Regions from separate parts of the Paenibacillus sp. FSL K6-1217 genome, predicted to be linked through region 1. Evidence: riboswitches for the same ligand, from Rfam matches in the RefSeq annotation. Region 1 holds a riboswitch; each other region holds the start of a gene.
What was found. A riboswitch is a leader RNA that binds a small molecule or an ion and turns the genes downstream of it on or off. The one in region 1 is predicted to bind cyclic di-GMP.

Region 1 (7,432 bases):
AGGGTTCCATCCGCAGGCACACCGCCTAGAGGAACTTCATCATCGATAACGACTACATCGGGTGCCGGTTCTGCCGATGGCAACGGCGTTGGCGCCGGTGTCGCTACTAATGGCCCAACCGCTACAGCCGTTGTCGGCGATGGTGCCGGTACTGTGGTAGCTGTTGGAGTTGCTACAGGTCCAAGCGGCAGCGGGTCATCATCTACAACCACATCATTGCTCACGATAAATCCGATAATCGGAGTCGGCGTTGGCACTGGCGGGAAACTGAACGGCGGCGATATTGGATCTGGCGTTGTTACTGGTGTCGGCGCTGGTGTTGGTGTCGGTGTTGGCGCTGCCGTCGGATCTGGTGTCGATGTCGGCGTCGGCGTTGGTGTCGGTGTTGCCGTCGGTGTCGGTGTTGGCGTTGGTGTCGGTGTTGCCGTCGGTGTTGGTGTCGGCGTTGCCGTCGGTGTCGGCTCTGCCGTTGGCGTTGGTGTCGGCTCTGCCGTTGGCGTTGGTGTCGGCTCTGCCGTTGGCGTTGGTGTCGGCTCTGCCGTTGGCGTTGGCGTCGGTACTGCCGTTGGCGTTGGTGTTGGCTCTGCCGTTGGCGTTGGTGTCGGCTCTACCGTTGGCGTTGGCGTCGGTACTGCCGTTGGCGTTGGTGTTGGCTCTGCCGTTGGCGTTGGTGTCGGCTCTACCGTTGGCGTTGGCGTCGGTACTGCCGTTGGCGTTGGTGTCGGTGTTGGATCTGGTGTCGGTGTTGGTACTGCCGTCGGCGTTGGTGTCGGCTCTGCCGTTGGTGTCGGTGTTGGTACTGCCGTTGGCGTTGGTGTTGGTGTTGGTTCTACCGTTGGCGTTGGTGTCGGTGTCGACGTCGGCGTTGGTGTCGGCTCTGCCGTTGGTGTCGGTGTTGGTGTTGGCTCTGCCGTCGGCGTTGGTGTTGGCCCTGCCGTCGGTGTTGGTGTCGGCTCTGCCGTTGGTGTCGGTGTTGGCCCTGCCGTCGGTGTTGGTGTCGGCTCTGCCGTTGGTGTCGGTGTTGGTACTGCCGTCGGTGTTGGTGTTGGCTCTACCGTTGGTGTCGGTGTTGGCCCTGCCGTCGGTGTTGGTGTCGGCTCTGCCGTTGGTGTCGGTGTTGGTACTGCCGTCGGTGTTGGTGTTGGCTCAACCGTTGGTGTTGGTGTCGGCCCTGCCGTCGGTGTTGGTGTTGGCTCTACCGTTGGTGTTGGTGTCGGTTCTGCCGTTGGTGTAGGTGTTGGTACTGCCGTTGGCGTTGGCGTCGGTACTGCCGTTGGTGTCGGCGTCGGCTTCACAGTCGGCGTTGGTGTTGGCACCGCCGTTGGCGTTGGCGTCGGCTTCACGGTTGGCGTCGGTGTTGGCTTCACGGTTGGCGTCGGCGTCGGCTTCACAGTCGGCGTTGGTGTCGGCTTCACAGTTGGTGTCGGCGTCGGCTTCACGGTTGGCGTTGGCGTCGGCTTCACGGTTGGTGTCGGCGTCGGCTTCACGGTTGGCGTTGGCGTCGGCTTCACAGTCGGCGTTGGCGTCGGCTTCACAGTCGGCGTTGGCGTCGGCTTTACGGTCGGCGTCGGCGTTGGCTTCACAGTTGGCGTCGGCTTTACGGTCGGCGTCGGTGTTGGCTTCACGGTCGGTGTTGGCTTTGGAGTTGGAGTACACACAGGTGTAGGTGACGGTTTTATGGTCGGTGTTGGTTTTACCGTAGGTGTCGGCGTTACCGTCGGTGTCGGCGTTGCTGTCGGTGTCGGTGTTACCGTCGGTGTTGGTTTTACCGTCGGCGTCGGCGTTACCGTCGGTGTCGGCTTCACAGTCGGTGTCGGCGTTACCGTCGGTGTCGGCTTCACTGTCGGTGTCGGCGTTACCGTCGGTGTCGGCTTCACAGTCGGCGTCGGTGTTGCCGTTGGTGTCGGACTCGGCGGCGGCCCCTCTCCCTCGTACATTCCAAGGTGCATCTCAACCCCGCCGCTAAAAGATTTTGCAATCAGAGTCCCATACAGCTCCGCTCCGGAATAATGGACATCCGCTCTAGGTGCGAGGATCGTCCCGAAGAATGAGGTATAAGCGATATCTACCTTAGTTGCTTCGTAGAAATTGAATAATACCTGGCTTGCTCTGCCGTTATTCATTGAAAAGCTTGGCACATTGACTGTAGACCCGCTTATATTAATAATCAACGTAGCGTTCTGGGCAATGTTGAACTGAATATAATTCGTACTCGCCAGTGTCGAGGCATCCAGATGAACCACATTGAAGCGATCCGGTGCATTTATCGTAAGCTGTCCATAATGATTATTCCCAATCTCATTCGTGTCGGCCAAGGCCCCATACTCTGCAGAACGCGAGATCAGAACCTCCTGCTCGGCCGTAAAATCTATCGGATTGCCTTTCTTCTTCGTGCCTTTAATATTGACACTAGGTTCATTGGCTGTAATGTTATCCCCGTATACCACGTTCCCGTAGATCTCTCCGCTGCCTGAATGTACAAAATTCCTGCCGGCCACAAGTACATCCGTCGGTGCAGCATCCCTATATGCTCTGGCAACTCCGTAACCTCCAGAGAGGGTAATATTCCCCGCCGCTGCAAGGCGGCCTTCGATCTGATCACCGCCTTGTGTGAAATCCCCTAAGATAAAAGCATTAAAATTGCCTGCGACCCCCAAAATTGGTGTTGGCGTATACGGCACCCCTGAAGCTGCTCTAACATCCATCCCCCACGTGAAGGCACTGGATACGGTCAATAGGCCTGCCATAAGAATGGCGGCTGTTTTACGCACTCTTTTGTTCAATAGTCCACACCTCCTAGTTACTATTCTATGAATCTTTCACCCGACTATAACAACAAAAAGACCGCCACGAAGGGTTAGCTTCACGGCGGCCGGACGACCATAGCCTCAACTTTAGAGACAGTAGATTCCTGACTTTGCGTCCCGTTCTTTCGATACGGTTTGCGTTTGTACATGATTTCGGTATGAAATTGTTGATTTTGCTTATGTATATTCGTTGTTGAGTCTATGACATTTGTTACTTTTGTACTATTTTCAGTTTATCCGCTCCCCCGCCCTGTTGTCAATCCATTCCAAGTATAATTTTTGAAAAAATCTCAGAACCCCAATCCCACAATCCCTTGTCCCCCATGGGTTTATGCATACTATCCTTCTCACCCCTACAACTGTCATTGGCTACCTGGCTCTATAATAATATTAATTTACATTATTAAAATTTGATACATATGGCCTACTTCGTCGCTGTTCCTCCCTGTTTAACTCCTAGCTTGCTCCTATTCGATGCCATTTTACCTATTCACAGACACCCCGCTCCGAAAAAAAGTGCCGCCCGTGATGGACGACACCCGCTACAAGGATTCATCTATTATTAAATAAAATGTCGCCTAAGCAGACATGAACAGTTGAACCCAACCAATCATCGATACCCAGAGCGGAACACTTAGAATGATCCCGAATACCACACCGCGGCGGAGACTTCCTTCATGACTCATTGCCATTCTCCTTTGAGCTGATTTATTTTTTCAATCTTTATTATTTCAATTTTAATATAAAATAATTCTTCGAATTTTATTGTGAATTATGTCACATTGTTACTGTCAGTTGATAATACCCATTGATTATTTTTTGAATGATGAGTTACAATGCGAATATACGTTCTCTTAGAGGGGTTGAGAGGGATGCATAGAGCAGAGAGTCAGGACAACCTGCTGGTCAAATCTTATATTTTGCTGCCGCTAATTCTATCCGCCTTCGAGCGTGATGCATCCGTGATGTCCTTAGAGCTGCGCACGCCTGCGCCTTATCTGGAGGTGATCCAGACTGCCGTCCAGGCTGCCGCTGCCGATCTGCGGGAGGTCCGTGCCGGAATGCGGGCCCGTGGTCTGAAGGTCTATGAACAGCAGCGCCTGGAAGCTGGCGTCGAAGCCAAATTCGTCTGCAGGGGTTATCACGAGCGGATGCTGCTGCTGGATGATGTGATTGCCGCCCAGGCCACTGTGCATATGCGCAGATATCTGGGGATGGAGAAGACGGAGCAGGGCGGCGCGGAGGGATAAGCCAGCGGGAGAAGTACTTTTATTGAACCTGTTCATGCAGGGCGCAGTACCTACAAAAGAAGCCTGCCGCAAGCGGCAGACTTCTGCATTACACGATGACCCGGATGCGGTTACATTAACAACGTCCAATACCCCAACGTCCCGCATATAACCACTACAGCTACCGGGTACAGGATTCTCCGGCTGACCTGATCCCTGAACACAAGAAACAAACAAAGCATACAAAGCCATGCAATTAGAAGGCTTCCCATCTATTATGCATACGCTCCTTCCCGGCAATTCTGCTTCATCTCCAGCGTTGACCGCTGTAGAGCACACTATCCTAATATATAGGAAGATTTCCCGCCGAATATCCCAATTATACCAGCTGAGTGCCAGTCCGGAGCAAATTTTTAGTCAAAATGCGATCAGGCGATTCAAAATTCCTTCTCCAGCACAGGATATTCCCAGAATCCCAGACGTCCCTTCGCGGGTATGGGATGTACCAGCGGCACAACTTCCTCCAGCTTCCAGGCGTACCTTCCTACGGTATAATTCCCGAACACATATTCATTCCCGCCCGGCCAGCCCTGCTGCACAAGCTCAGGCGTAACTTCACAGCAATCCGCAATTCGGCTGACGGCAATGATCCGGCCGGTTGGCAGATTGTCCGCCGTGAAGCCATGACGGGCCAGCAACGACTGAATAGGCTCTGTCCGGCAGATCGCCTTATTTACCTGCATCCCGGCATGAATGGCCAATGCTCCCCGGTGGGCGGTCCGCCAGGTGCGGGTTTCGATTTGCTTTTCTCCCAGCGCAATTAAGGTTGCCCACGGCTGGCGAATCGTCAGAACCTTCATAATGTAGCTTGCCTCCTCTGATGAACACCTTACTAGTCAGAATTACTACGGCCTCCTATGGGAAAGAATAATAGCTATGAAGGAGGACTGATGAGCGATGGGTAACGGATTAGATCAAGGGTATGGGGTATTAAAATGCAAAATATCCAATGAGGATAATGTCTATAAGCTAGGTTACAAAAACAATCATATTCAGGTGCTGGTTGACGTTGAAGACGATGACCACAAAAAGTATAGATTGGCCATCAACATCCGATCAAGCAATAAAGCCGAGCATTTACCGGAAGACACTGCCAATCAGGTGCTGTATTATGTGGGTGAAGATTTAAAATCGGAAGAAACAGCCCGCTGGCTCAAGCTTGAGTCCGGCTTCACGAAGATCACCAGGGAGAACCGGAGCCTTGCCCTAGATTATATCAGAGGAAACCTGGTGATTCCCAGTAAGATGGTAGCCCTGCCTAATACGAACCAAGATGACAAGGAAGACAACGATCCCCACAACAATCTCTATGACAAAATCACCTCTTACATCGAGGAAGCACACAAGCAGAAGGCCACCCTGTATGCGTTCGGCGAACCTTGGGGGCCTGTGGATAAACCCGACAAATACTTCGGCTTCTCTCCTGGACAGGGCGTTCATAATATCCACATGAATCAAGGCAATGCCGGCGGGTATTCCCGAGAAAATGGTACATGGCAGGACGGCGGAGTGCTTATTCATTTCCAGAACGCGAACAGATGGGTGGCTATCTTCCTGGCCTTCCAGTCCCAATCCTGGTGCACTAACGACCAGGGAGATGCCACTAAGCCGGTTAGTGAATGTAATCATACCAATGCTTTGTCATGAGCCAACACCATCGCATTAACCGCTGATACGATATCCTTGACATCCAACTGTTCATCCAGCCTCAAATGAAGTTGTAAGGTAGAGACTGGTGAGTGGTTAGCAGAAACGATGAGCTCAACCTCATGAGATGAAAGCACCTTTGCTTGCAGGATTTGCAGCCAGGGGATAAGATCCGGTAACGCTTTATCCTCTGAAGGACCCATTTCCATGCCATCCATCCCAATAGGTGAACGCCCGTCGAAATACTCAATCCTTAGCACAGCCTCAGAAGGGGGACTGTTCCTCTTCAAAGTCCTAGCCGCTTCCAGCTGACGGCGGGAGGTTCGTGCAGGACCGATAATTATATTCCACAAAACGATACACAGGGAGGGGATGAAGAAGCAGAGCACCGCCAACCAACCACTGGAGGTCTTGACATAGACGGCAAAAAAGAGGGCTGCGGATAGAATCGCAAGCAACCAGATGTAGAGCTCCTGCCGCCATTTGGACTGGCGCATCCCGGATGCTGGAGGAATGGACTGTGCTGGCTGAATATCGGCAGCTTGCTCCGGTTGAGCTGCCGTTCGTTCCCTCCATGGCAAATGCTCCCCATTCAGCATATAAAAGTTATCAGCTGCTCCCTGCCAGACCTTCTCCTGCGAGGGATGCGGCGACTGCCAGAGGGTAACGTATTCTTGAATGTCTCTCAGATAGAGGGCGGGATCGCCCGTGAACGAGAAATATTGCGAAAGCTCCAGATGAATAACGGCAGCAGAATAACGCTGTACATGGGTCGATAAGGTTTCCAGCCACTCCTGTACAGGAGTGGCAAGCGCCGGGAAACGGGCCAGCGTGCCCGGTAAACTCAGGCGCAACTGCTCTGCAGCATCCGCCCATGGAATCTGCCATTGGAAGGCCTCGGAAAAATGTTCCCACTCCACCAAATCCTCCACATCCGGTTGGCCCATATGGGGTTGAATCTTGCTCCAAGCTTGCATTAGCTGCCTGCTATAGCGCTGGAACTGGTCTTGGCTGACCAGACAAAACCATACTGGAGCGAGAAAATTATTCGTCTCGAAAGCTGTATTCTCATAATCAATTAAATCTGAATCGGCACTGGTAACAATCAGGAATGTCCGGTTTCCCATATAAGATCTTTGCCTCCTAGCATCCAACCATAGGCTCCCCACTTTACTTAACTAAAGGTTAGAAGAATGGCAGATGTTGATGCTTGCATAGAAAAAAGGCGCAGTTCCAAAAAACCGGAAACCCGCGCCACTATCGACTTCACAAATATGCTGGTGAAGGGAATTGAACCCCCGGCCTACGCATTACGAGTGCGTTGCTCTACCCCTGAGCTACACCAGCCTACAGACCTCTGTGTCTGCCAAACAAAAAATATTATAACTCTTCCAGCGGAAAACGCAACCCCTTTTTCCGCTGGTTGCTGTATACCCAGCCCAGATCAAACTCAGCCAGCATATGCCCGGCAGGAATCTGCTCCTTATCGGTTGATTCTGATAAGATACTATAAGTGGTTACTATCCTTGCAGCTTGCGCTCCACGGATTCCAGCTTGCTGCGGCTGGTGGAGGGCTTGTCGCGCCGGTCATCGATTTTGAGCGAGGTTGAGACTCTCTGCGCCCCGGCGGTGAACGGCGACTCATGCAGCGCTTCTACCGCAGCCAGAATCCGCGTTACCGGTCCTTCA
Region 2 (7,432 bases), 950 kb from region 1:
GTGAGAGCATGGTTTCCCGGGTACCGGGATGCTGCGCGGGGGCAGCATCCAGCTGTTCTTTGATCGCTGTTGTCATTATCGGGTCCCTCCTTATTTCAAAAACTCGTTGGTGAACATTCCGCCCGTATCCTGTTCCTTTTTCACAAAGCCCAGCTCGACCAGATTCTTCTGCAGTGTCTCCCAGGCCGCCTCGTCCATTGAGCCCAGCGGAAGCTTCTCCGGATCAAGCAGCGGAATGCTGGCCTTCATCATATTGACCTCATGCTTCAGATCCAGCTTCTCGCCATATTTCAGACCGAATTCCGCTGCCTCCTCCGGATGCTTGACCGCATAATCCCAGCCCTGCATAGATGCCTGCACGAAGCTTGCGACCATCTCCGGGTCCTTCTTAATAACAGACTCCGTGGTGAACAAGGTATCGGCATAGAAATTGATGCCATAGTCGTTCGGATCAATAATATTCACTTCCTTGCCTTGCTCCTCTACAGCCAGCACTTCATTAATAACATATCCGGGCCAGGCCTTGACCTGACCGGTTAACAGCGGACTCAGATCATATTTGACCGGCATCTCTTCGATTTGCGAAGGCTCGATGCCCGCGCTTTTCTCCATGGCACGGAAGGTCAGCTCTTCGTTGCCGCCCAGCTTAATGCCCACCTTTTGCCCGACAAGGTCCTCCATCGTCTTGATCCCGGACTCTTTGAGCGTGAACATGACGAACGGGGTTTTGCGGTAGATCGCGGACAACGCTTTGACAGGGACCCCCTTCTCTCTGGCAATGACGACCTGGTCGGCACCGGTCACTCCGAATTCCTCACTGCCGGAAGCCACCATCTGCACAGCCGGGAAGTCCGAGCCCCCCGGGCGGATCTCAACATCAAGCCCCGCTTCTTTATAGAAACCTTTTTCCACTGCGGTATAGAACCCGGCGAACTGCGCCTGGTGAATCCACTTCAGCCGGAGTACCACCTTCTTCAGACCGCCCGAGCCTTCCGCTCCCTGGCCTTCGGCCTTACCGGCCCCCGTATTGTTACCGCAAGCGGTCAGAAGCAGCATTAGCGAGGTTAACAGTATCAATGCTTTCGTTCTGGATTTGTTCCACATGGTTATTCCCCCGTTATGATGTAATTTGAACTCGTAGGATTCAGTATTGCTCCAGCGCCTCAAGCACCGCTTGCGAGTCACTTACACTGCCGAACACCCCGCCCTGCATTTGAACCATTTTCAGCGCTGCCAGATGATTCGCTTCATCCGTAGCCCCCGTGCAATCCTCCAGGATCAGACACTCGTACCCGCGGTCATTGGCTTCCCGCATCGTGGTGTGTACGCAGACATCGGTAGTAATCCCGGTTAGGATCAGATGGGTAATTCCTTTATTCTTCAGGATTAGGTCCAGGTCTGTCGCATAAAAGCTGCCCTTGCCCGGCTTGTCTACAATGTACTCTCCCTCGGCAGGCGCCAGCTCATCAATGATCTGCCAGCCGCGCTCCCCCCGCACCAGGATACGTCCCGCCGGCCCTTCCGAGCCGATCTCGGCGCCAATCTGCTTGCTCCGCCACTGCTTGTTGGCCGGCAGATCCGACAGATCCGGCTTATGCCCCTCCCGGGTATGGATTACGGTGAACCCTTCGATGTCCCGGATACGTTCCAGCAGCCGCTGAATGGGCTGAATCGCTCTTGCTGTTAGCGAGAGGTCATAACCCATTCTTTCCACGTAACCGCCCTTGCCGCAAAAGTCTGTCTGCATGTCGATAATCATCAGCGCCGTCTTCGCCGGGTCAATGTCACCGTCATAGGGCCAAGTGTAGGGTGTTGCTGTAATTTGCATGGTTCATGCTCCTCTCCTGATGTCTCTGGCTCTATTAATGTTATATTAGTTAACATTTAATCGAATTTCCTTGTTATGAGTTAGATTATATTACAACATAATCGTGATGTCTTCGGTTTTATTACGAAAAAACACACATAATGTTTGTGTTTATCTACATAGTTAACACATATATAACATTAATGTACACAATGAAGATTACTCAAAAAGGAATACCTGCTGATTCCTTCCAAGTTTGATCCATTCATTATCTATATATTAGATGAGGCTTCTCCACTCGCCCGGTATAAAGGACAGCCCGGACCTTTTACGTCTCTCTAGCCTTCCATAAGCTGTAAGCGCTGGGAAACCAGTTTTTTTGTCGAAATAGAACTGCACATTTTAAGTTTTTTGATAAATAGGCATAATATAGTTGAAAAATAGCTCTTTAAGTACTAGAATTAAGCTTGTTTGCAGAAGTTAATGCCACGTAAGAACTATTTATGACTCTTTTTGTCGATTACAGTCGACCGCACATAACCGCCTCTACAGGATGTATATCATTGATCTATTTCTAAAGGCAAACTCCCCGAAAGGGCAGGACGCAAAGCCATGGGCCTAAGAACACCGGAATCTGCGTTTACGGTCGCCAGGCTGCCAATAGAGACCACTTAAGCCAGCCGTTCACGGGAAGCTGTCCCGGGCTTGAGGATGTTCTTTTTCTGTACGAATTGCCATTGATCATACGAAAAAGTGAGGTTACAACCATGCCGCAGCAGTATATCGAACCAAGCCGATATGAATTCGTAGAGTCCCTGATGCTCGAACGCAAGGGTCTCCTGGATTCATTCTCTGTGGAGGGCCGGACTTCTGGCGGGACATCTGGAGATAAGAATGGAATTATCCTCGTGCAGGACAATCAGATATTCATTACTCCCCCGCTCCCCGGAGGGGCCCCCGCCCGCATCTCTGCGATCCACCCTGTTGTCCTGAAGATCAACTGTAAGACTGTTACAGAGCCAACCGAGGTGTCGAAGACGGATTATATCACCTGGGAGATCTGCGAGAAGCCGCAATATGAAATTACCGTGTCGCCTGACAAGCTTAAGGTTCACTTCACTTTATACCGTACAGAGAAGTACGCCTGGAATCTGGTCAACTGTCCCGCCGCCTTCGAAGCGGTAGTCCGTGCCCAGCCCAACCCGGCGATGCTCCTGTCCACGCTTACCATAGAACAGATTATCGCCTCATTGGACAACCGTTTTGTTCTGAGCAACCTGAACATTCCCGCCCTGTACGCGGAGCTGGACAATCCTACCTATCTCCCGGTCTGCATCGCCGAGGGAAGAGCCCCGCTGCCCGGAAGGGCATCCCGGCTGGAATTCATGCTGCCGGAGCATACGCTGGCGGGCAACGGGATGCTTCAGGACCGCCGGGCTCAGGAGCCTGCGGATACCATGGAGTATCTCCGCTTCCCCGGAGCCCCGTTTACCTTTGCGGGCGAGGTCTTCGCCCGCAAGCTGCCGCCGGAAGAAGGCATTCCCGGCTTCGACACGGACGGAAGTGTCCTGCCTCCTCCTCCTCCGCAGGATATCTACTTCGCTGCCGGTGAGCATGCCCGGCTCCTTCCCTGCGGCAATATCGTCGCCCGGCAGACCGGCAGACCGCGCATCTGCGGAGGGAATGGCAGCGTCAGAATATGCGACTTCCCTCCGTTCTGCCTGCTGACCCGGGAAATGGCGGATACTGCGGGCGATGTGATTTTCGCAGGCGACATCGTTGTCCCGGGAGATCTCGAAGGACCTGCACGGATCGAAGCCCTGGGCAATGTCTACGTCTATGGCGATATACGCCAATCTACGATCATTGCCACCGGCAGCATTTATGTGAGCGGCCAGGTCACCGGCAGCGGCCTGTACGCCGGGCACGCCGGGGTACAGCAGCACCGGCTGCACAGCCTCGCAAGCCTGCTGCGGACAGAGACGGACGAACTGCGCGAGTCGGCGCGCCAGCTGGCCAGGAACGTGGAATCCCGCCAGCAGTCCGTGAATTATGGCCTGGTGGTCATGCTGCTGCTGGAGGATAAATACAGCCACCTGGAGAGCCTGATCCGCGACCTTCAGGCTGCACTGAGCCGCATGAACGGAAAGTTCGGCTCCGGTACGGACAAGCTCCGGCATATGCTTGAGGTATTCGCCCATCCGGGACAGTTCACCGGGTGCATCACGGACAGTGCCCTAAGCAGCTTCTCCAGGCTGCTGCTCAAGCTGGGCGAGGAGATCGAGCTGCTCCAGGAGGAGCATGCGGTGATTAATCTTGCCCGTTCACATGACAGCCGCCTGGAGTCCGGCGGGAAGCTGCTTCTGCGGGATTCTTGTTAAGTACTACTAGCAGCTCATTAGATTTAAATGTGTGAGAATCACTTTAACTAATGGCCTGCTGAGGGGTTTACCGCGCCCCGATTAGGGTGCAAGGGGTAGGCTCAATTGCAATTCGTACAACTAAATCGCCAGTTGTGCCGCCAAATCTCCGTTTCGCTGTTTTTAGTTGCACAAAATACATTTATCTCTGAGGGTTAGCTACGAACGCTGCTTCATCCCTTGCCGCATTTATGGAATGAAAACACTTGTTTAATTATGATGGTCTACCAGATAAGGAGAAGTGATAGCATGCGATATAACCGGCTAGGCCATAGCGGCCTGCAGGTGTCTGCGCTGGGTCTGGGCACCAATTCATTCGGCAAACGGGCTGATCAGGACACCTCCGTCCGCATTATTCACGCCGCCATGGACCTGGGAATTAACTTCATCGATACCGCCAATATCTATGCCGGGTCTGAATCCGAGCGGATTATCGGACTTGCGCTTGAAGGCAGACGCCACAGCGCCGTGCTGGCCACCAAAGCCGGATTGCCGAAGCATGAGGGACCCGGCGGCAGCGGCTCTTCGCGCCATCATCTGATGCAGGAGCTGGAGGGCAGCTTGCGCCGGTTGAAGACAGATTATGTGGATCTGTACCAGATTCACACCTTCGATCCCTACACACCGCTGGAGGAGACTCTACGCACGCTGGATGATCTGATCTCCGCAGGCAAGGTGCGGTATATCGGAGCCTCCAATTATGCCGCCTGGGAGCTGATGAAGGCGCTCGGGATCAGCGAAGCCCGCAGCTGGGCGAAATACATCTCTATCCAGTGCAGCTACTCACTGGCTGACCGCACGCCCGAAGCCGAGCTGCTCCCGCTCTGTCTGGATCAGGGTCTGGGCATCATCCCGTACTTCCCTCTGGCGGGCGGCATCCTTACCGGCAAATATGCCGGCAGCGGCAAGGCCCCTGCCGGCTCTAGAGCAGAGACCGATCCGAACTTCCGCCGCTTCCTTACCCCGGAGCGCATCTTGCTTGGGGAGCGGGTTCAGGCCATTGCGGAAGGGCTGGGCACCTCACCTGCAGCTCTATCCCTGGCCTGGCTGATGAACCGGCCCGCCGTCTCCACAGTGATTGTCGGCGCGACTACAGTAGAGCAGGTACAGCATAATTTGCAGAGTCTCTCTGCTTCGCCGGATGCGGGGGTACTTGAGCAACTTGACCAGGCTAGCGCCGCCTTCCGCACCGGCGAGCCGTTTGCGGTCTACCGGCTGCCATAAGCGCTGACGGTAACGTTCATATCTATACACACACAAAGCGAGCCCCCGTATACGTATACGGGGGCTCGCTTTTATGTTTTTTGGCTCATATTGAATTTGTATTAGACCGCAGCGATGAACCGCTCCATGTCTTCCTGTACGGTAGTAATCCCGCCGATGCCGAAGGTATCGACCAGGACCTTGGCTACATTAGGCGACAGGAACGCCGGAAGCGTAGGACCCAGGTGAATGTTCTTCACGCCCAGATGCAGCAGCGCCAGCAGTACGATGACCGCCTTTTGCTCATACCAGGCAATGTTATAGGAGATCGGAAGATCGTTGATATCCGCCAGACCGAACACTTCCTTCAGCTTAAGCGCGATGACCACAAGGGAATAGGAGTCATTGCACTGCCCGGCATCAAGCACGCGGGGAATTCCGCCGATATCGCCAAGCGCCAGCTTGTTATATTTGTATTTGGCACAGCCTGCAGTAAGGATCACCGTGTCACTAGGCAGCTCTGCTGCGAAGTCGGTGTAATAATTCCGGCTCTTCATCCGTCCATCGCATCCGGCCATGACGAAGAATTGCTTGATGGCGCCGCTCTCTACCGCTCCAACCACCTGATCCGCCACATTCATGACCGCCGCATGCGCGAAGCCGCCGACGATCTCGCCTGTCTCAATCTCCACCGGAGCGCTACAGCGCTTGGCCTGCTCGATCAGAGCCGAGAAATCCTTCCCGCCGTCCGCGTCTGCCGCGATATGCTGAACTTCCGGATAACCGGTGTTGCCTGTCGTGTACAGCCGGTCCTTGTAGCTGTCCTTCGGCGGCACGATACAGTTCGTGGTCATCAGAATCGGACCATTGAAGCTGGCAAATTCCTCATTCTGCTTCCACCATGCATTGCCGTAGTTGCCAACGAAATGGCTATACTTCTTGAAGGCCGGATAGTAGTGGGCCGGCAGCATCTCACTGTGCGTATACACATCCACTCCGGTACCTTCGGTCTGCTTCAGCAGCGCCTCCATGTCCTTGAGGTCATGACCGCTGATCAGAATACCGGGGTTCGTACCTACACCAATATTGACTTTGGTAATCTCAGGGTTGCCATAGGCTGCGGTGTTCGCACGGTCAAGCAGGGCCATTACATCCACGCCGAACTTGCCGCATTCCAGCACCAGGGCTGTCAGCTCGCCGCCGCTCAGACTGTCATCCAGGGCAGCAGCCAAGCCTTTTTCCATAAAAGCATGTGCGCCCGCTTCATAGAAGCCCAGCACTGCGGCATGCTCCATGTAGGCAGCCATTCCCTTCAGGCCATAGGTCAGCAGCTCGCGCAAGGAACGGATATCCTCATGCTCCGTTGCAAGCACACCCACCGTTGCCGCCTTCTCCATCAGCTCTTCATCGGTCACCGCATTCCAGTTCGCCGCGTCATGCTCCGACAAATGGGCCATCACTCCGGCATCGGCCACTCTGCTGCGCCACAGGTCCCGCAGGGCAAGTCCTTCCCGGACCTTCGCAGTGAAGAATTCCGGCACAAAGTTGGCATTGGTAATCGTAGCGAACAAGCTCTCTATAATGAATTTCTCCGTTACCGGATCGGTGATCCCCAGCTCGCGCCCGCTGCGCGCGAAGACGGCAATGCCTTTGAGTGTATATACCAGAAGATCCTGCAGATTCGCTACCTCACTGGTCTTGCCGCACACCCCCTGAATCGTACAACCCGTCCCCTTAGCTGCTTCCTGACACTGGAAACAAAACATTTCGCTCATTACCTGAATCACTCCTTATCATTATTGGAACCGCTCTGTGCCTCGCCTTTACAGTTACCAATAATTGTAGTAGACTTTCGTCTATCAATCGGTAACGAATGTTACCAATGACTACACTTTGGGAGGAAAAGTATGAGACCGGAGCCTGCTACACTGCAATCCTGCCTGCTATTTCGCGGAAAGTCCGCAGAAGAGATCGGACAGCTGCTGGATACACTGGCTTACGC
Region 3 (7,432 bases), 570 kb from region 1:
GTTCAAGCAGTATGTGGAACAGGCCTACGTCAATTTCCTAAAAGGAGGATGAAAGTATGAAACTCGCAGTAATTGGTACCGGCTATGTAGGACTTGTATCAGGGGTGTGCTTTACCCTTAACGGAAATCATGTCATCTGTGTGGATAAGGATGAACAGAAGATCGAGAAGCTGAACCGGATGGAATCCCCGATCTATGAGCCGGGCATTGAGGCCCTGATCGAAATGAATCTGCGCGAGGGGCGGCTGAGCTTCTCCTCCGATCTTCAGGAGTCGGTCCGCCGTTCCGATATTGTCATTCTTGCTGTGGGTACCCCTTCACTGCCGGGCGGCGAAGCGGATCTGAGATATATCGAAGGGGCGGCTGCCGAGATTGCCCAGGCGATGGAAGGCTACAAGATCATTATGACCAAGTCGACCGTACCTGTCGGCACCAATGAGCGAATCCGCCAGCTGATCTCCTCCCTCACGAATCATCCCTTCGATATCGTCTCTGCGCCTGAATTCCTCCGCGAAGGCTCTGCGATCCGTGACACGCTTCATCCCGACCGGATTGTCATCGGACTCGATAACCCTGCGCTTGAGCCGACCATGCGCGAGCTTCATCAGGGGTTCACAGACAACGTATTCGTTACGGATATCCGCAGCGCCGAGATGATCAAGTATGCCTCCAATGCGTTTCTGGCGACGAAGATCTCGTTCATTAACGAAATTGCCAACATTTGTGAAAAAGTAGGAGCGGATGTCACCGAGGTGGCAGGCGGCATGGGGATGGACCGGAGAATCGGAGCTACCTTCCTGCAGGCCGGTATCGGCTATGGCGGCTCCTGCTTCCCGAAGGATACCAATGCGCTGATCCAGATTGCCGGCAACGTGGATTATGAGTTCAAGCTGCTCAAATCGGTCGTTGAAGTCAATAAAGGCCAGCGCTTCATGATTATCTCGAAGCTCCATGAATCGCTGGGCAGCCTGCGCGGCGCAGTCATCGGGATCTGGGGACTTGCCTTCAAGCCCAATACCGATGATGTCCGTGAGGCCCCGGCCCGCGAGATCGTCGAGGCGCTGGTTGCCGAAGGCGCCATCGTCAAGCTGTACGATCCGATTGCGGCCGATAACTTCCGCAAGGAATACGATCATCCGCAGCTCCACTGGTGCGGACTCGCAGAAGAGGCGGCCGAGGGCAGCGATGCCGTCTGCCTGCTGACCGACTGGAGCCAGTTCAAGGAGATCAACCTGCACCAGCTCGCCGGAACCATGCGCCGCCAGGTGCTGATTGACGGCCGTAATGTCTACACCAAGGAGCAGATCGAAGGCACCGGCCTGGAGTACATCTCCGTCGGCCGCCCGCAGATGGGTGGGCTTAGCGGCTTCTCCGCCAGCGTGGCTGGGGCGATCTAAGGCCGGCTCAGCCTTGCTGAACGCGCCACGCCGAAAGTCGGCTGGGCGGTGGATGAGAGGGATAGATCCCCTTGAATGTACCGAAAGCGGGCTGCACGGTGAAATGAAGAGCACAAGTGCACCTGAATCCCGGGAAAGTTGGCTAAACGAGCAAATGAGGAGCACAAGTGCACCTGAATCCCGGGAATGTTAGCTAAATGAGCAAATGAAGAGCACAAGTGCACCTGATTTCTCAAGTGTGGTTAACTAACTAGCTTCAGCCGCCGCTAACTTGAGCGGCGAGCCCTTGGCACAAGAGTCTTGAATTCCGGTCTTGAATCCTGATCTTGGATTCCATTGTCTTGGAACTCTTGGTTTCTCTAGCCGCTAACTCAGCGGAGACGCCTTGGAACAAGCGGCACTTAAGAGTCTTTGAGTCTTTGAGACTTTGAATCTTTCACCGCTGGAACAACAGCAGCGGCAACCAGGGTTTCAACTGCTGCCGCGCAAGCATAGCGGCAGCCCGGCCCTCCTTGCCGCTACAACAAGCGGCAATATCGGATCTTTAGCCGGGAGCTTCGCCTGCGGGCGAAGCGGATATAAAAAGTAAAGCCTGTTATGAAATGGAGTGGAGAGGAATTTTGGAGCTGTAGGAGCGTTAGCGTCCGCCATTGTCTCCGGATGTTATCTGCTGCAAGCAATATAATCAACAACATCTGGAGACAACAGCGGCCGTAAGCCCACAATTCCTTGCAGCGACCCTCATAACAGGCGGGATTTTAATTTACGATTCTCCCGCAATAAGAAATACCCAATAACAATACGATACGGAGGGTTCACATATGAAACTGGTACTTCTATCAGGCGGTTCCGGCAAGCGGCTGTGGCCGTTGTCCAATGATTCACGCTCCAAACAATTTCTGAAGGTGCTGGAAAGCCCGGCAGGTGAACCGGAATCGATGGTCCAACGGGTATGGAGACAGCTGGAGGAGACAGGAATGGCAGAGTCTTCTTATCTGGCGACCGGACGCAGCCAGGTGGAGATGATTCAGAGCCAGCTCGGCAGCGAAGTGCCGATCATCGTGGAGCCGGAGCGGCGGGATACCTTCCCGGCGATTGCGCTGACGGCCGCCTACCTGTATTCCATCGCTGGGGTTTCCCCGAGCGAGACCGTGGCGATTCTGCCGGTGGACCCTTACGTGGAATCCTCCTTTTTCGAAACCGTGCTGCAACTGGAGAACACCATGCTGGTGAGCGGGGCGAACCTGGCGCTGATGGGGGTAGTTCCCGAGCATGCCTCGGAGAAATATGGTTACATCATTCCGACGGGCGCAGATGCGGGAGCGAATGGCTACCTGCAGGTGAGCCACTTCCAGGAGAAGCCGGACCGCGTGCAGGCCGAGGAGCTGATCAGCCGGGGGGCACTGTGGAACTGCGGAGTATTCGCTTTCCGTCTGGGCTACCTGCTGGATATTCTGCAGCGCAAAGGGCTGCCGCTGAATTACGAGGAGCTCCAGAAGCAGTATAAGCTGCTGTCCTCGATCAGCTTCGATTACGAAGTGGTAGAGAAAGAGGAGAACATCGTGGTGCAGCCTTATGACGGGTTCTGGAAGGACCTGGGCACCTGGAACACCCTGACCGAGGAAATGACCAGCAACCATGTCGGCAAAGGCTTCATCACCGCTGACTCCGAGGGCACCTGCCTCATTAACGAGCTGGATATTCCGATCACGGTTATCGGGGCGAAGGACCTGATTATCGCGGCCAGCCCGGACGGCATTCTGGTGACACATAAGGCCGAGAGTCCGCGGATCAAGGAAGTGCTGAAGACCTTTGAACAACGGCCGATGTACGAAGAGCGCCGCTGGGGCCACTACAAGGTGATCGATTATGTGAAATATGATGAAGGCAACGAGGTACTGACCAAGCGGATTTTCATCAACGAGGGCAAAAATATCAGCTACCAGCTGCATCACAAGCGCTGTGAAATCTGGACTTTTGTCAGCGGTGAAGCAAGCATTGTGATTAACGAGAAGATGCACAACGTGAAGGCAGGGGATGTGGTAAGGATACCGGAAGGGACTAAGCATGCCATTCTTGCCCTTACAGATGTGGAGTTCATTGAGGTGCAGACAGGGTCTGAGCTGGTAGAGGAAGACAATATCCGTATTACTCTGGACTGGGAGGATATAGCTCTACATCAGTTCATTTCGTAGGTCTAACTTATCTATTTAACCAAATGTTACAATTTTAAATCAGGCACATAGAACTATTTTTTCGAGGAAATTCTCCATTACTATACATTAAATTTGCATATTGACGATATTTACGGTAAGAGGGATTGATCCTTCCAAAACGACAAAGGCAAACCTAATCGAAAGATAGGGACGCAAAGCTATAGGGCCTTCGCAAGAGTGGCAGCCTGGCTACCGAAAGGAAGAGAATATTGTGAAAACTTACCGTAAGTCTCGTTTGCTCCGCGCTGTGTTGTCGCTGGCCGTTGTATGGTCTGTTGTACCTGCGGGACTGGGAATCGCCCCGTCCACTGTCAAGGCTGCCTCCTCTATAGGAGCGCCAGTGAATCCGGGGGCCTCAGCCGAGGCGGTCGAGCTGCTGAACAATCTGTATGACATCACGGGAAATGGGATCATTACCGGGCAGCATGACTATTTCGAGAGTCCTGACGAATTAAGCAACAAGCTGAAGGGAACAAGCGGACAATACGCAGCACTGCACGGTTATGAGCTTGGAGCGATTGGCGGACAGACGGAGAGCGGAGTAGCCAAACAGCGCAAGAATATCGTCTGGAGTGCGACGAACTGGTCCAGAGCAGGCGGCATCGTTGCCATGACATTTCATCAGAACCTGCCGGGCACCAGATACGAATGGTCCAATGTGCAGAAGTCAATCAGCCAGGCACAGTTCAACAAATACGTAACTCCCGGCACCACGGAGTATAATGCGTTGATAACCGATCTTGATAAGGTAGCCGTCTCGCTTAAAAGCCTACGGGATGCCAAGGTTCCAATCCTGTGGAGACCGTACCATGAAATGAACGGCGGCTGGTTCTGGTGGGGCAAGAAAGACAACTTCACTGCACTATGGAATATTATGTATGACCGTTTCGTAAACGTTCATCAATTAAATAATCTGATTTGGGTATGGAACCCGAATGCGCCGAATGCCAACTCTGATCCCTATGCACGGACCTATCCGGGCGCGGACAGAGTGGATGTGCTGGCAGCAGATATATATAATAACGATTATTCGACAAAATATCATGATGATCTGACCAGCCTGGCTGGCGGTAAACCGATCGGCATCGGCGAGAACGGTGAAATGCCGAATATATCGAAGCTGAAGCTTTCCCAGCAGAATTACGTGTTTATGATGAACTGGGGCAAGATGCTCTATGAGAATAACAGCACGACAACGATCAAGAATTTCATGAATGACAGCTACACCCTGACCCGTGACCAATATAAGGCCTGGACTGCTCCGGTGGCGGTCCCTAAGCCAACCGCAACGCCATCACCAACACCAACACCAACACCAGTGCCAACGCCTACAGCAACACCAGTGCCAACGCCTACAGCAACACCAGTGCCAACGCCTACAGCAACACCGGCTCCAACCGCAACGCCAACTCCGGCTCCAACCGCCACGCCGATCCAGAAGCCGGACCCAACTCCCAGTGATACGGGGAATAAGCCTGCCAGGAACGGGCTGCTTGGAGAATACTTCAAGAACGTGACGCTCTCGGGGACCCCGGTTATGGTGCGGAGTGATGACGTCATCAGCTTCAATTGGCGTCAGGGTACGCCCAGTGCCGCACTCGGCGCAGATTACTTCTCCATCCGCTGGACCGGCCAGATCAAGCCGGCCTACAGTGAGACCTATCAGTTCTATACAACATCGGATGACGGTATCCGCCTGTGGGTGAACGGCACAGCGGTCATTGACAGCTGGGTCAAGCAGAGCGGAACGGCCCGTACCGGAAGCATAGCCTTGACTGCCGGGCAACTGTACGATATCAAGGTAGAGTATTATGAGAATGCAGGCGATGCGAATGTCCATCTGATGTGGCAGAGCCCAAGCCAGGTGAAGGGAACCGTGCCTGCAAGTGCGCTTTTCTTGGCAACAGGCAATCTATCCAACCCTGCTCCGGCTGCAACAGACGTACCGGCAGCTACAGCAGCTCCGACAACAACGCCGGCACCAGTAACGACACCAATGCCAACACCAGCGCTGACGCCAGTACCTGCACCAACGCCAACACCGGTGCCAACGCCGACAGCGGCTCCCGTTCCTTCTCCAACAGCAGCACCGGAGGAGCCTCCGGTTGTTGAAGCCCCTGCTGCCAATGGACTGTACGCGGAATACTTCAATAACATGACACTGTCGGGTGATCCCGCTGCAGTGCGCACCGATGCGGTGCTTGATTTCAACTGGCGCCAAGGCTCACCGGATGCCGCCCTCGGTATAGACTTCTTCTCTGTCCGCTGGAGCGGGAAGATTAAGCCGCTGTACACGGAGACGTATCAGATTTATACCAATTCCGATGACGGTATCCGCGTACGGGTTAACGGTGAGCTTGTAATTGACAGCTGGGTGAAGCAGAGCGGCACCGAACGCATGGGCAGTATCAGCCTGACCGCAGGCGAGCTGTATGATATTCAGGTAGAGTATTATGAGAATCAAGGGGATGCAAAAGCGCGTCTGATGTGGCAGAGTCCCAGCCAGGCCAAAGGAACGGTTCCGGCAAGCGCGCTGTTCCTCCCTTCCGCTTCCTAAGCTCATAAGGTCCGCAGCTGTGTTCATTATTGGCGCTGTTACTGGTTAAGACGTTACAATTATAAATCCTGTAAGCCACTCTTAATGGCCCTGCTTACCAGCAGGGCTACTAAGCTATAGACGACCATCCGGGAAGCGTAACCGCTCCGGGGTCTGCCGAAGCGGTGTGGCTGGAGAAAGGAGATTACATTGAACACTAACCGTAAGTACAGGCTATTTACAACTGTTTTTCCTCTTATCCTTATCCTTTCATTGCTTCCATGGGGGGAAGGGCGCAGTCTTCCGGCAGATGCCAAGGTTACCACACTGGCCGCCCCTGCCGCCGCTCCCATTAAGCCCATTAATCCTTCGGCCTCCAAGGAGGCTTCCGCACTGTTAAGCTATCTCCACGATCTCAGCGGCAAGGGGATGATATCCGGCCAGCATGATTACCTGGAGAGTCCCGATGAATTCAATAACAAGCTCAAAAATACAAGCGGCCAGCAAGCCGTTCTGCACGGATATGAGCTGGGAGCCATTGGCAACCAGTCCAAGGAGACGATCGCCAGGCAGCGGCAGGCTGTCGTGAACAGCGCCATCCGGTGGCATAAGGGCGGCGGCATTGTCGCCATGACCTTCCATCAGAATCTGCCGGGAACCGCGCCGATATGGACCAATGTGCAGAAGCCGCTTAGCCAGGATCAATTCAAGCAGTACGTCACTCCCGGAACTCCGCAGTACAAGGCTCTGGTTGCCGAGCTGGATGAAGTGGCGAAATATCTGGGCGAGCTGCGGGACGCCGGAGTTCCGGTGTTATGGCGTCCTTATCATGAGATGAACGGCGGCTGGTTCTGGTGGGGGCAGAAGGATGATTTCGCGAGGCTCTGGGATCTTGTGTATGACCGGATGGTGAATACGCATAAGCTGAACAATCTGCTGTGGGTATGGAATCCGAATGCCCCCAATAAGTCATCCGAGCCTTATGCTGCGTATTATCCCGGCACTGCCAAGGTGGATATTCTGGCCGCCGACATTTATGACAATGACTTCAAGCAGTCTTATTATGACAGCCTCCTGAAGCTTGCGGGCGGCAAACCGATAGGCATCGGGGAGAGCGGAGAGCTCCCAGACCCTGTAATCATGTCTCAACAACAAAGCAAATGGGTATATACGATGACATGGGGCAAGATGCTGGTTGAGAATAACCCGCCCCTCAAAATCCAAAGCTTCATGAACCATAAATACACAGTGTCCCGGGATGACTACAAGCTCGCCATGGGCAT
Region 4 (7,432 bases), 3.2 Mb from region 1:
CGGTATGACCGCGATGCCATCGGCAGCCAGTTCGAGCGATAATCCGTAGGCCATGCGCACCAGCGCATTTTTGGACAGATCATAATAGAAATTGCCGGTGTACTTATACTCATCCCAAAAGGTCGTATGAACGATTAATTTCCCCGCCCCCGCTCCTTCGCTGCGCATCAGCGGAATGGCATAATAATTGGTCATCAGCTGTGCCCGGATCCGTTCCCTTTCAGCTATCTTGCCCGGATTAGCAGATCATTTGCGCTAATCCTTACTCTTGTCTAATATATATCCTATACATGACAACCACTGACATATATAAATAATATTCATGTAGGGAGGCATCCGAATGAGAGCGGACCGTCTGATCACTATCATTCAACTCTTACAGAGCCGCGGCAAAATCAGCTCCAAAGAGCTGGCGCAAACGCTGGAGGTATCGGAGCGTACGATCTTCCGGGATATGGAGGCGCTCAGCTTCTCCGGCATCCCCGTGCTGGCGGAGCGCGGCCGGGAAGGCGGCTGGAAGCTGGCTGACGGCTACCGGAATTCCCTGAGCGGAATGAACACCAAGGAGATTGCCGCGCTGCTGGTGCCCGCTGATCCGGCGATTCTGCACGCGCTGGGCATTCAGGAGGAGTTCTCCTCAGCATCCCGCAAGCTGCAGGCCGCTGCTACCAGGCAGCCCCTCACCCCCTTCAGCTTCCTCAGCCAGCGGATTCACATCGATGGTGCCGGATGGCATCCCTCCGGGGAGACTTACCCTTGCCTCTCCGCTTTGCAGTCCGCTTTATGGGAGAACCGCAAGGTGAGCATCACCTATCTGCGCGGGGAGGATGTTGCCGAGCGGCTGATTGCGCCGCTGGGTCTGGTAGTCAAGCGCGGCGTATGGTATGTAGTCGGGGAGCATGGCGGCGAACTGCGGACCTACCGGGTCTCCAGAATCTCTGAGGCCAAAGTCTCAGATGAGCCTTTTGAGCAGCCTGAGGATTTCGACCTGTCCCGGTATTGGGAGACCTCGACTGCTGCGTTCAAATCTGCCTTGCCCCGGTACCCCGTCAGCCTGCTGGTCAGGGACCACACTATGCAGGAGCTGGAGAAGGAGCGATACGTCGCCCTACTGCACCAGGAGCCTTCTGAGGACCCCTGCTGGATCAGGGCCGAGGCCGAGTTCAACACGCCGGAGTCTGCCTGCCGGATCATTCTGTCCCTGGGTCAGGGCATCAAGGTAACCGCACCGCCAGCACTTGCGGATACGGTGGCTGCTGCTCTGCGTGAGGCGGCAGCTTTATATGATTTTTAACAATAGACCAAATGCACTAGTATCCCCTATAATATGACAATACACATTCTTATTTATAGGGGGAACTTTCATTATGGGCTGGATGAACAAGCTGCCGTTGAAACAAAAAATCGTCACCGGATGTTACCTGGTTGCCGCTTTATTCGCTGTTCCAGTATTAATTACGCTTATCTTTATGGACAGGCTGCTCATCGGCATTATCCTTGTCGCCGTCCTGGCAGCACTGACTTACCCGCTTGCGCGCTTCATTGAGAGAACGCTTACATCTTCATTTGAGGATATCTCCAATGTGACGCACACGATCGCCAAAGGAGACTTCACCAGCCGGGCCGACGAGAACGGCTCCATGGGTGACATCAGCCGTTCCTTCAACACCATGATCGATAAGCTCAAAAAAATCCTCACCGATGCCTCACAGATTACCCGGCAGGTGATGGACGCCAGCCGCGGGATTGAAGACAAGAACCAGAACCTGAAATTTGTCATGGCGCAGGTGGCCTCCTCCTCCAATGAACTGGCTCTCGGCGCTAATGAAATCTCCGTCGATATTGCCGACATGACTGAATCGATCAAGGACATCGAAACCAAAGTCTCCAATTATACGAATTCCACCAAGGAAATGAACAGACGATCCGTCCATACACTGGAACTGGTGGAACAGGGGCGGCAATCGGTGGATACCCAGGCTGAAGGCATGCGCAAGAATATCCAGGCTACCCAGAAGGTGGCGGATACGATCGAGGCCCTGTCACAGAACGCACGCGGCATTACGATGATTACCAAGACGATTACCGAAATTGCCGAACAGACCAATCTGCTGTCGCTCAATGCTTCCATTGAAGCAGCCCGTGCAGGCGAGCACGGCCGGGGGTTCGCTGTCGTTGCCCAGGAGGTCCGCAAGCTGGCCGAGGAATCCACTGCTTCCACCAAAGAGGTGTTCGGGCTGGTACGAAGCATTGAAGCGGATATCAAGCAGGCCATTGATAACATCGCCATCAACGAAGAGGTAGTCCAGGTGCAGAATGAGATGATTACGGAGACGGCTAATATCTTCGCCCAGATCGTACATAGCGTCCAATACATAACCGAGCAGATCGCCTCCTTCTCCGCAGAGAGCGATCTGATGCTGGAGAGCGCGCTCAAAATCTCCGGGGCAATCGAGAATATCTCAGCCATCACCCAGGAGACAGCCGCAGGGACCGAAGAGGTATCCGCAGCGATGAACGAACAGATTCATGCCCTGCAATCCGTAGCCGAAGAGACGGAGAAGATGACCTCTGCTGTCTTCAACCTGCAAAAAACGATCCATATTTTCAAATTCTAGCTTCTGCCCAGAGAGACACGCCTGCGGGATTTCCTGCGGGAGGTGTCTCTTTTTTCGGGCAAAATGAAGATTGTTCTGTAATATTCACAAATTGTTGAAATTGTGCATAAGGGTAAAATACCTGCTTTGCACTTCTTTACTATAGACGTTCTATAGTCATAGCTTGTCTGAATGTCAAAACCTTACCCGACTAATCCTTAAGTCCTATGAACGTATTTTGCAATGCTGTAAATCTAGTAAATTCATAACGTTTTGCAGTGGATCGCGGATGCAATGAGTCTTTATGCTTACTTCCGACAATTTCAGCTCATCCTATCTATTTGCATTTTAAGACTTTAGTCTTCCAGAGACAACCATTTTCAAAAGTTTGAAAATCCAAATATTTATCCTTTTTCAATCCTGAATATTCGTCAAATTCCGAGTTTCTTCTCATAGGGGTTATTGACAAAAGAGGAGCAAGGAATATATTGTAAAGGAAAATTCTCCTTAGAACCATTTATAACCGCATACCGGCAAAATTCACCGAAAGGGAATGACGCAAAGCCATGGATCTACAGTCTCATTTGTGAAGTGGGACCATGACAGCCAGGTTGCTGAAAAACTGTGAACGCCTTGGGTTTCGCGTTTGATTATGGTGATTCGTGCAACAGACCTGTGCTCCTAAATTTGAGTACAGGTTTTCTATTGCTGACTTATACAAATAACACTTGCGGGGTGGATGTTCTGAAGACAGTTGCAGATTATATGGCGGAAACATTATCCAATCTGGGAGTCACACATTCTTTTGGAATCATAGGGAAATCCATTTGCCCCATTGCTTTGAAGATGGTTGACTATGGCATAGAATTCATTCCCGGCCGGCATGAGTCCAGCTCCGGCTTTGCAGCCGGCGGTTATGCGCTCAAAACTGGCAGTCTCGGAGTAGCCTTCGGCACCTCCGGTCCGGGCGGAACGAATCTGCTCACCGCAGCAGCGCATGCCAAGGCTAATAATCTTCCCGTCCTCTTCATCACCGGCCACCAGTCCATCAAGGAGCTGGGCATTCCCCAATGCCAGGACTCCACTTCCTATCTGGCTGATTTGGCGGATATGTTCCGGCCGGCGACCCTCTTCAGCAAGCTTGTAGAACGCGGCGATCACTTCAGCACTATTTTCAACCATGCCTTATCCATTGCCCTCGGTGACCGCAAAGGTCCGGTCCATCTGTGCATTCCGTTTGATGTACAGACAGAGCGGCTAGCGGAATGCCGGATTGTTCTGCCGCAGCGCGAAGGGCTGGTCAGCTATCAGAACTATGAACGGGTCATCACGGCGATCAATGAATCCGCCAGACCTCTGATCATTGCCGGTAAAGGCGTTAACCGCTCAGGGGCACATCGGGAGCTGGTCCAGCTGGCCGAAACCTTCAACATTCCTGTAGTTACCTCTCCAGGCGGCAAAGGCGCCATAGCTTATGACCATCCGCTCTACCATGGTCCTGTCGGCGTCGGCGGCTCCTCGCACGGGGATGAACTGATGAACAACAGCGACCTGTTCATTGTTCTGGGCTCCCGCCTCAGTGATATGACTATCTGTAACCTGAAGCCGGAGAATCATCCGCGGCAGCTGATCCAGTTCGATGTAGACCCTACCTTTGTCGGCAAAATACTGACCTCATCCACCATCTCAGTCGGCGGGGATTTACGGGACAACCTGGCACTGTATCTTCAGAAGCTGGCCCCCTCTATGGTGACTAGGCATGAAATTACAATCTCAAACGATTACAATGATGAGCTGCCCGTGCTGGCGGGACTCTCCCTGGCCTCGGTTATGAGCACGATGAGCAGTCTGATTCCTTACAACAGCAGCGTGTTTGTCGATGACGGCAGCCACGGGTTCACCACTGTCAAATGGTTCAATGTGCGCAGGCCCGGCAGCTTCATCTTCGATGCCTACTTTGCCTGCATGGGCAATTCCATTGGCATGGCGATCGGTGCCAAGACTGCCTCTCCCGGGGAGACCGTCTTCTGTATTACCGGGGACGGCTGCTTCATGATGCTCGGCAGTGAAATCAACACAGCTGTTTGCAAGGACATTCCGGTGATTTTTATCGTGGTGAACAATATGCAGCTGGATATGGCGCTTAAGGGGATGGAGAAAACCACTGGCCGGATTGACGGTACGATCTTCGAGGTTCCGATGGACGCCGTCAAATTCGCCGAATCCCTGGGTGCAGCCGGGTTCCGCTGTGAGACTCAGGAGGAGTTCGCTGCCGCAATCCGCGAAGCGGTAGCGCTGAACAAGGCGGCTGTCATTGAGCTGCTGACGGACCGTGATGAAATGCCACCTACGGCCCACCGCACGCTGGATCTTACGTAAGCAAGCCCTTTCGCACACCCTATCTAACCTACTATCAGGAGGCTACAGCGTGAACAAGAACATGAACAGCGGACTCGATCATTTCTCGAATCTCTCAGGAGATTATGGGGCCAAGGCCCTGGCTCCGATCAAAGAGCATTTTCCGGAATTGGCGGAGTATATCATGGGCAATGCCTATGGCGATATTTTTCAGCGGACCACGATTGGCTCTGACTGGAAAGAGATCGCGGTGATCTCGTCTCTGATTACGATGGGGCAATATGAGCAGTTGGGTGTTCATTATGTAATGGCGCTGCGCGTGGGCATAACCGTTGAACAGATCAAGGGTGTGCTGCTTCATCTCGTCCCTTGCGTCGGTGCCCCACGGGTAATTTCAGCCTTTAATGTGCTGCTGGATACCCTGGAAGAGATTAGATAAAATTCTACACAATTCTACAAATTTCGACTTTTGGGTTGCATATTTTAGCATCATCTGGTTATAATGGAGGCAAAATATCCCAATTCCAAATGCGGTTTGTCAAATAGAGTCGCAGTCATCACGTTTTGGAGGTATTACAAATCACACTTAGGGAGAGATCAACATGGGACAATTTATTTTGAAGACAGACACTGCGAAGAAGGTAATTAATATCGAGCTGGAGGGAACCTTTTCTAACGAGGACGGACTCAGATCCATACAGGCTTACCAGCAGACCATCAACCCGATTAACCCTGCTGAATATGCCCTGGATATCGACTGCCGCAAGCTGAATGTAACTGCTCCTGATGTGGTGCCGCTGCTTGAAGGCTGCTTCATCATGTTCAAGGCCGACGGCTTCCAGAAAGTTAGTCTTACCCTGGAGAATAACCCGATCCTCAAAATGCAGCTGGCGCGCCTGGGCCGTAAAGCCGGACTCGAGAACCTGGAGATCACTTCCACCGTACAAGCTTAATTCTTAATGATTACAATTTAAACCAAAATCAGCAGCTTGAAACTTTTAGGAGGTCTGAATTATGGCGGGGATTCGCATTAAGGACATTGATATCTATCATCCAGACAAAAGAATCGGCAATGAGTTTTTCATTCAGCATTTTGACGATAAAGGTATTGATATCCGCGGACTACTGGCTACTCTGGGCCGTGAAAACCGCTACAGCATCGACAGCCCGGATGAGAACTCCCTGACAATGGCTTTTGAAGCCGCAAGCAATGTTCTGGAGAAGACCGGTCTTACCGGACCTGACATTGACCTGATCGCTTATGCAAGCCAGACCCCTGAATATATATTTCCTACGAACTCATTGATGATTCACCGCCTGATCAACGGGGCATCGCATACCATCTGCATTGACAGCAATGCCAACTGTGCCGGAATGACGGCTTCGGTTGAACAGGTCAGCCGCCAGATGATGGCGAACCCGCGAATCCGCCGTGCCCTGGTCATCGGCTCCGATTACGTTGCGCCGCATGCGGACAAGAATGATCCGGTCTATTACGCGAACTTCGGTGATGCTGCCGCCGCACTCATTCTTGAACGCGATGAGCATGCTGTCGGCTTCATTGACTCCATCTACCAGACGGATACCTGTGTGTACGGCAACTCTCTTTTCCCGGCAGAAGGCTTGGCACAGCTCGGGCGCACGGGTGTAGCTGCTGGAGAGTTCAATGTGAAGTTCATTCCGTTTGATGATTCCATCTGTGTGGACGCCGCTTCTGAATCGATCAACACCCTGCTGAGCAACAATGGAATTGCCCCTGAGTCCATCAAGGCCGCCTGCTTCTCACAGCTGTCGCTTCCGAACATCCAAGCCGTGTCCGGCAAGATCGGCATCGATCCTGAAGCCGCAGTCTACATCGGTGATGAGTTCGGCTATACCTCAACCAGCAGCCCGTTCATTGCCCTCCACAGAGCGGTCACTACCGGCCAGCTTGAACGGGGAGATAAGGTCCTGTTCTGGACCGTTGGCGCCGGATGGCAGAATGTCGCATTCGTCATGGAGTACTAATCATAACGTTCATTCGGTTTCAGAGAAATAAACGGCCCGCAGCAGAGGTTTCTGCCAGCGGGCCGTTTCTGTTCCTATATCTCTACTCTATTCTGCTCTAAACTCTGCCTTCGTGCCTGCCTTCATGCTTCTCCCAGCCCATAGTGCGCGACACAGCATCCTGCCAGGCGCCGTACCTGCGTTCACGATCCTCCGGCTCCATCTGCGGCGAGAAGACCTTCTCGGCGGTATTGAAGCTCTCCAGCTGCTCCCGGGTCCATACCCCGGAGGTGAGTCCGGCAAGCAGCGCAGCGCCAAGCGCCGTAGTCTCCGAATAGGTTGTCCGCGTCACTTCACTGCCCAGAATGTCCGCCTGGAACTGCATCAGCAGATTGTTGCGCACTGCTCCGCCGTCCACCCTCAGACCGGTGAGCGGCATGCCTGCGTCCTTCTGCATCGCCCCGATAACATCGCGGGACTGGAAGGCCAGT

Region 2: another riboswitch for cyclic di-GMP. It lies ahead of MHH28_RS20805 (flagellar assembly protein A); the one in region 1 lies ahead of MHH28_RS25100 (collagen-binding domain-containing protein).
Region 3: another riboswitch for cyclic di-GMP. It lies ahead of MHH28_RS27540 (PA14 domain-containing protein); the one in region 1 lies ahead of MHH28_RS25100 (collagen-binding domain-containing protein).
Region 4: another riboswitch for cyclic di-GMP. It lies ahead of MHH28_RS10970 (thiamine pyrophosphate-binding protein); the one in region 1 lies ahead of MHH28_RS25100 (collagen-binding domain-containing protein).

Annotation. Positions count from the first base shown of each region.
Region 1 is NZ_CP150271.1:5,674,561-5,681,992, reverse strand. It holds gene MHH28_RS25100 (collagen-binding domain-containing protein) at 1-2,783, opposite strand, end outside; cyclic di-GMP riboswitch class I at 2,865-2,957, opposite strand; gene MHH28_RS25095 (hypothetical protein) at 3,680-4,057, shown strand; gene MHH28_RS25090 (ASCH domain-containing protein) at 4,474-4,896, opposite strand; gene MHH28_RS25085 (DUF2278 family protein) at 4,994-5,743, shown strand; gene MHH28_RS25080 (hypothetical protein) at 5,722-6,870, opposite strand; tRNA gene MHH28_RS25075 (tRNA-Thr) at 7,019-7,090, opposite strand; gene MHH28_RS25070 (MTH1187 family thiamine-binding protein) at 7,264-7,432, opposite strand, start outside.
Region 2 is NZ_CP150271.1:4,724,114-4,731,545, forward strand. It holds gene MHH28_RS20790 (ABC transporter ATP-binding protein) at 1-76, opposite strand, end outside; gene MHH28_RS20795 (ABC transporter substrate-binding protein) at 91-1,104, opposite strand; gene MHH28_RS20800 (cysteine hydrolase family protein) at 1,145-1,828, opposite strand; cyclic di-GMP riboswitch class I at 2,377-2,469, shown strand; gene MHH28_RS20805 (flagellar assembly protein A) at 2,545-4,188, shown strand; gene MHH28_RS20810 (aldo/keto reductase) at 4,477-5,451, shown strand; gene hcp (hydroxylamine reductase) at 5,553-7,205, opposite strand; gene MHH28_RS20820 (Crp/Fnr family transcriptional regulator) at 7,338-7,432, shown strand, end outside.
Region 3 is NZ_CP150271.1:6,249,470-6,256,901, forward strand. It holds gene MHH28_RS27525 (glycosyltransferase) at 1-52, shown strand, start outside; gene MHH28_RS27530 (UDP-glucose dehydrogenase family protein) at 57-1,397, shown strand; gene MHH28_RS27535 (sugar phosphate nucleotidyltransferase) at 2,219-3,592, shown strand; cyclic di-GMP riboswitch class I at 3,730-3,810, shown strand; gene MHH28_RS27540 (PA14 domain-containing protein) at 3,825-6,170, shown strand; gene MHH28_RS27545 (glycosyl hydrolase) at 6,423-7,432, shown strand, end outside.
Region 4 is NZ_CP150271.1:2,434,619-2,442,050, forward strand. It holds gene MHH28_RS10955 (SDR family oxidoreductase) at 1-195, opposite strand, end outside; gene MHH28_RS10960 (helix-turn-helix transcriptional regulator) at 341-1,294, shown strand; gene MHH28_RS10965 (methyl-accepting chemotaxis protein) at 1,368-2,618, shown strand; cyclic di-GMP riboswitch class I at 3,120-3,216, shown strand; gene MHH28_RS10970 (thiamine pyrophosphate-binding protein) at 3,333-4,976, shown strand; gene MHH28_RS10975 (carboxymuconolactone decarboxylase family protein) at 5,026-5,394, shown strand; gene MHH28_RS10980 (hypothetical protein) at 5,558-5,908, shown strand; gene MHH28_RS10985 (3-oxoacyl-[acyl-carrier-protein] synthase III C-terminal domain-containing protein) at 5,970-6,962, shown strand; gene glpK (glycerol kinase GlpK) at 7,060-7,432, opposite strand, start outside.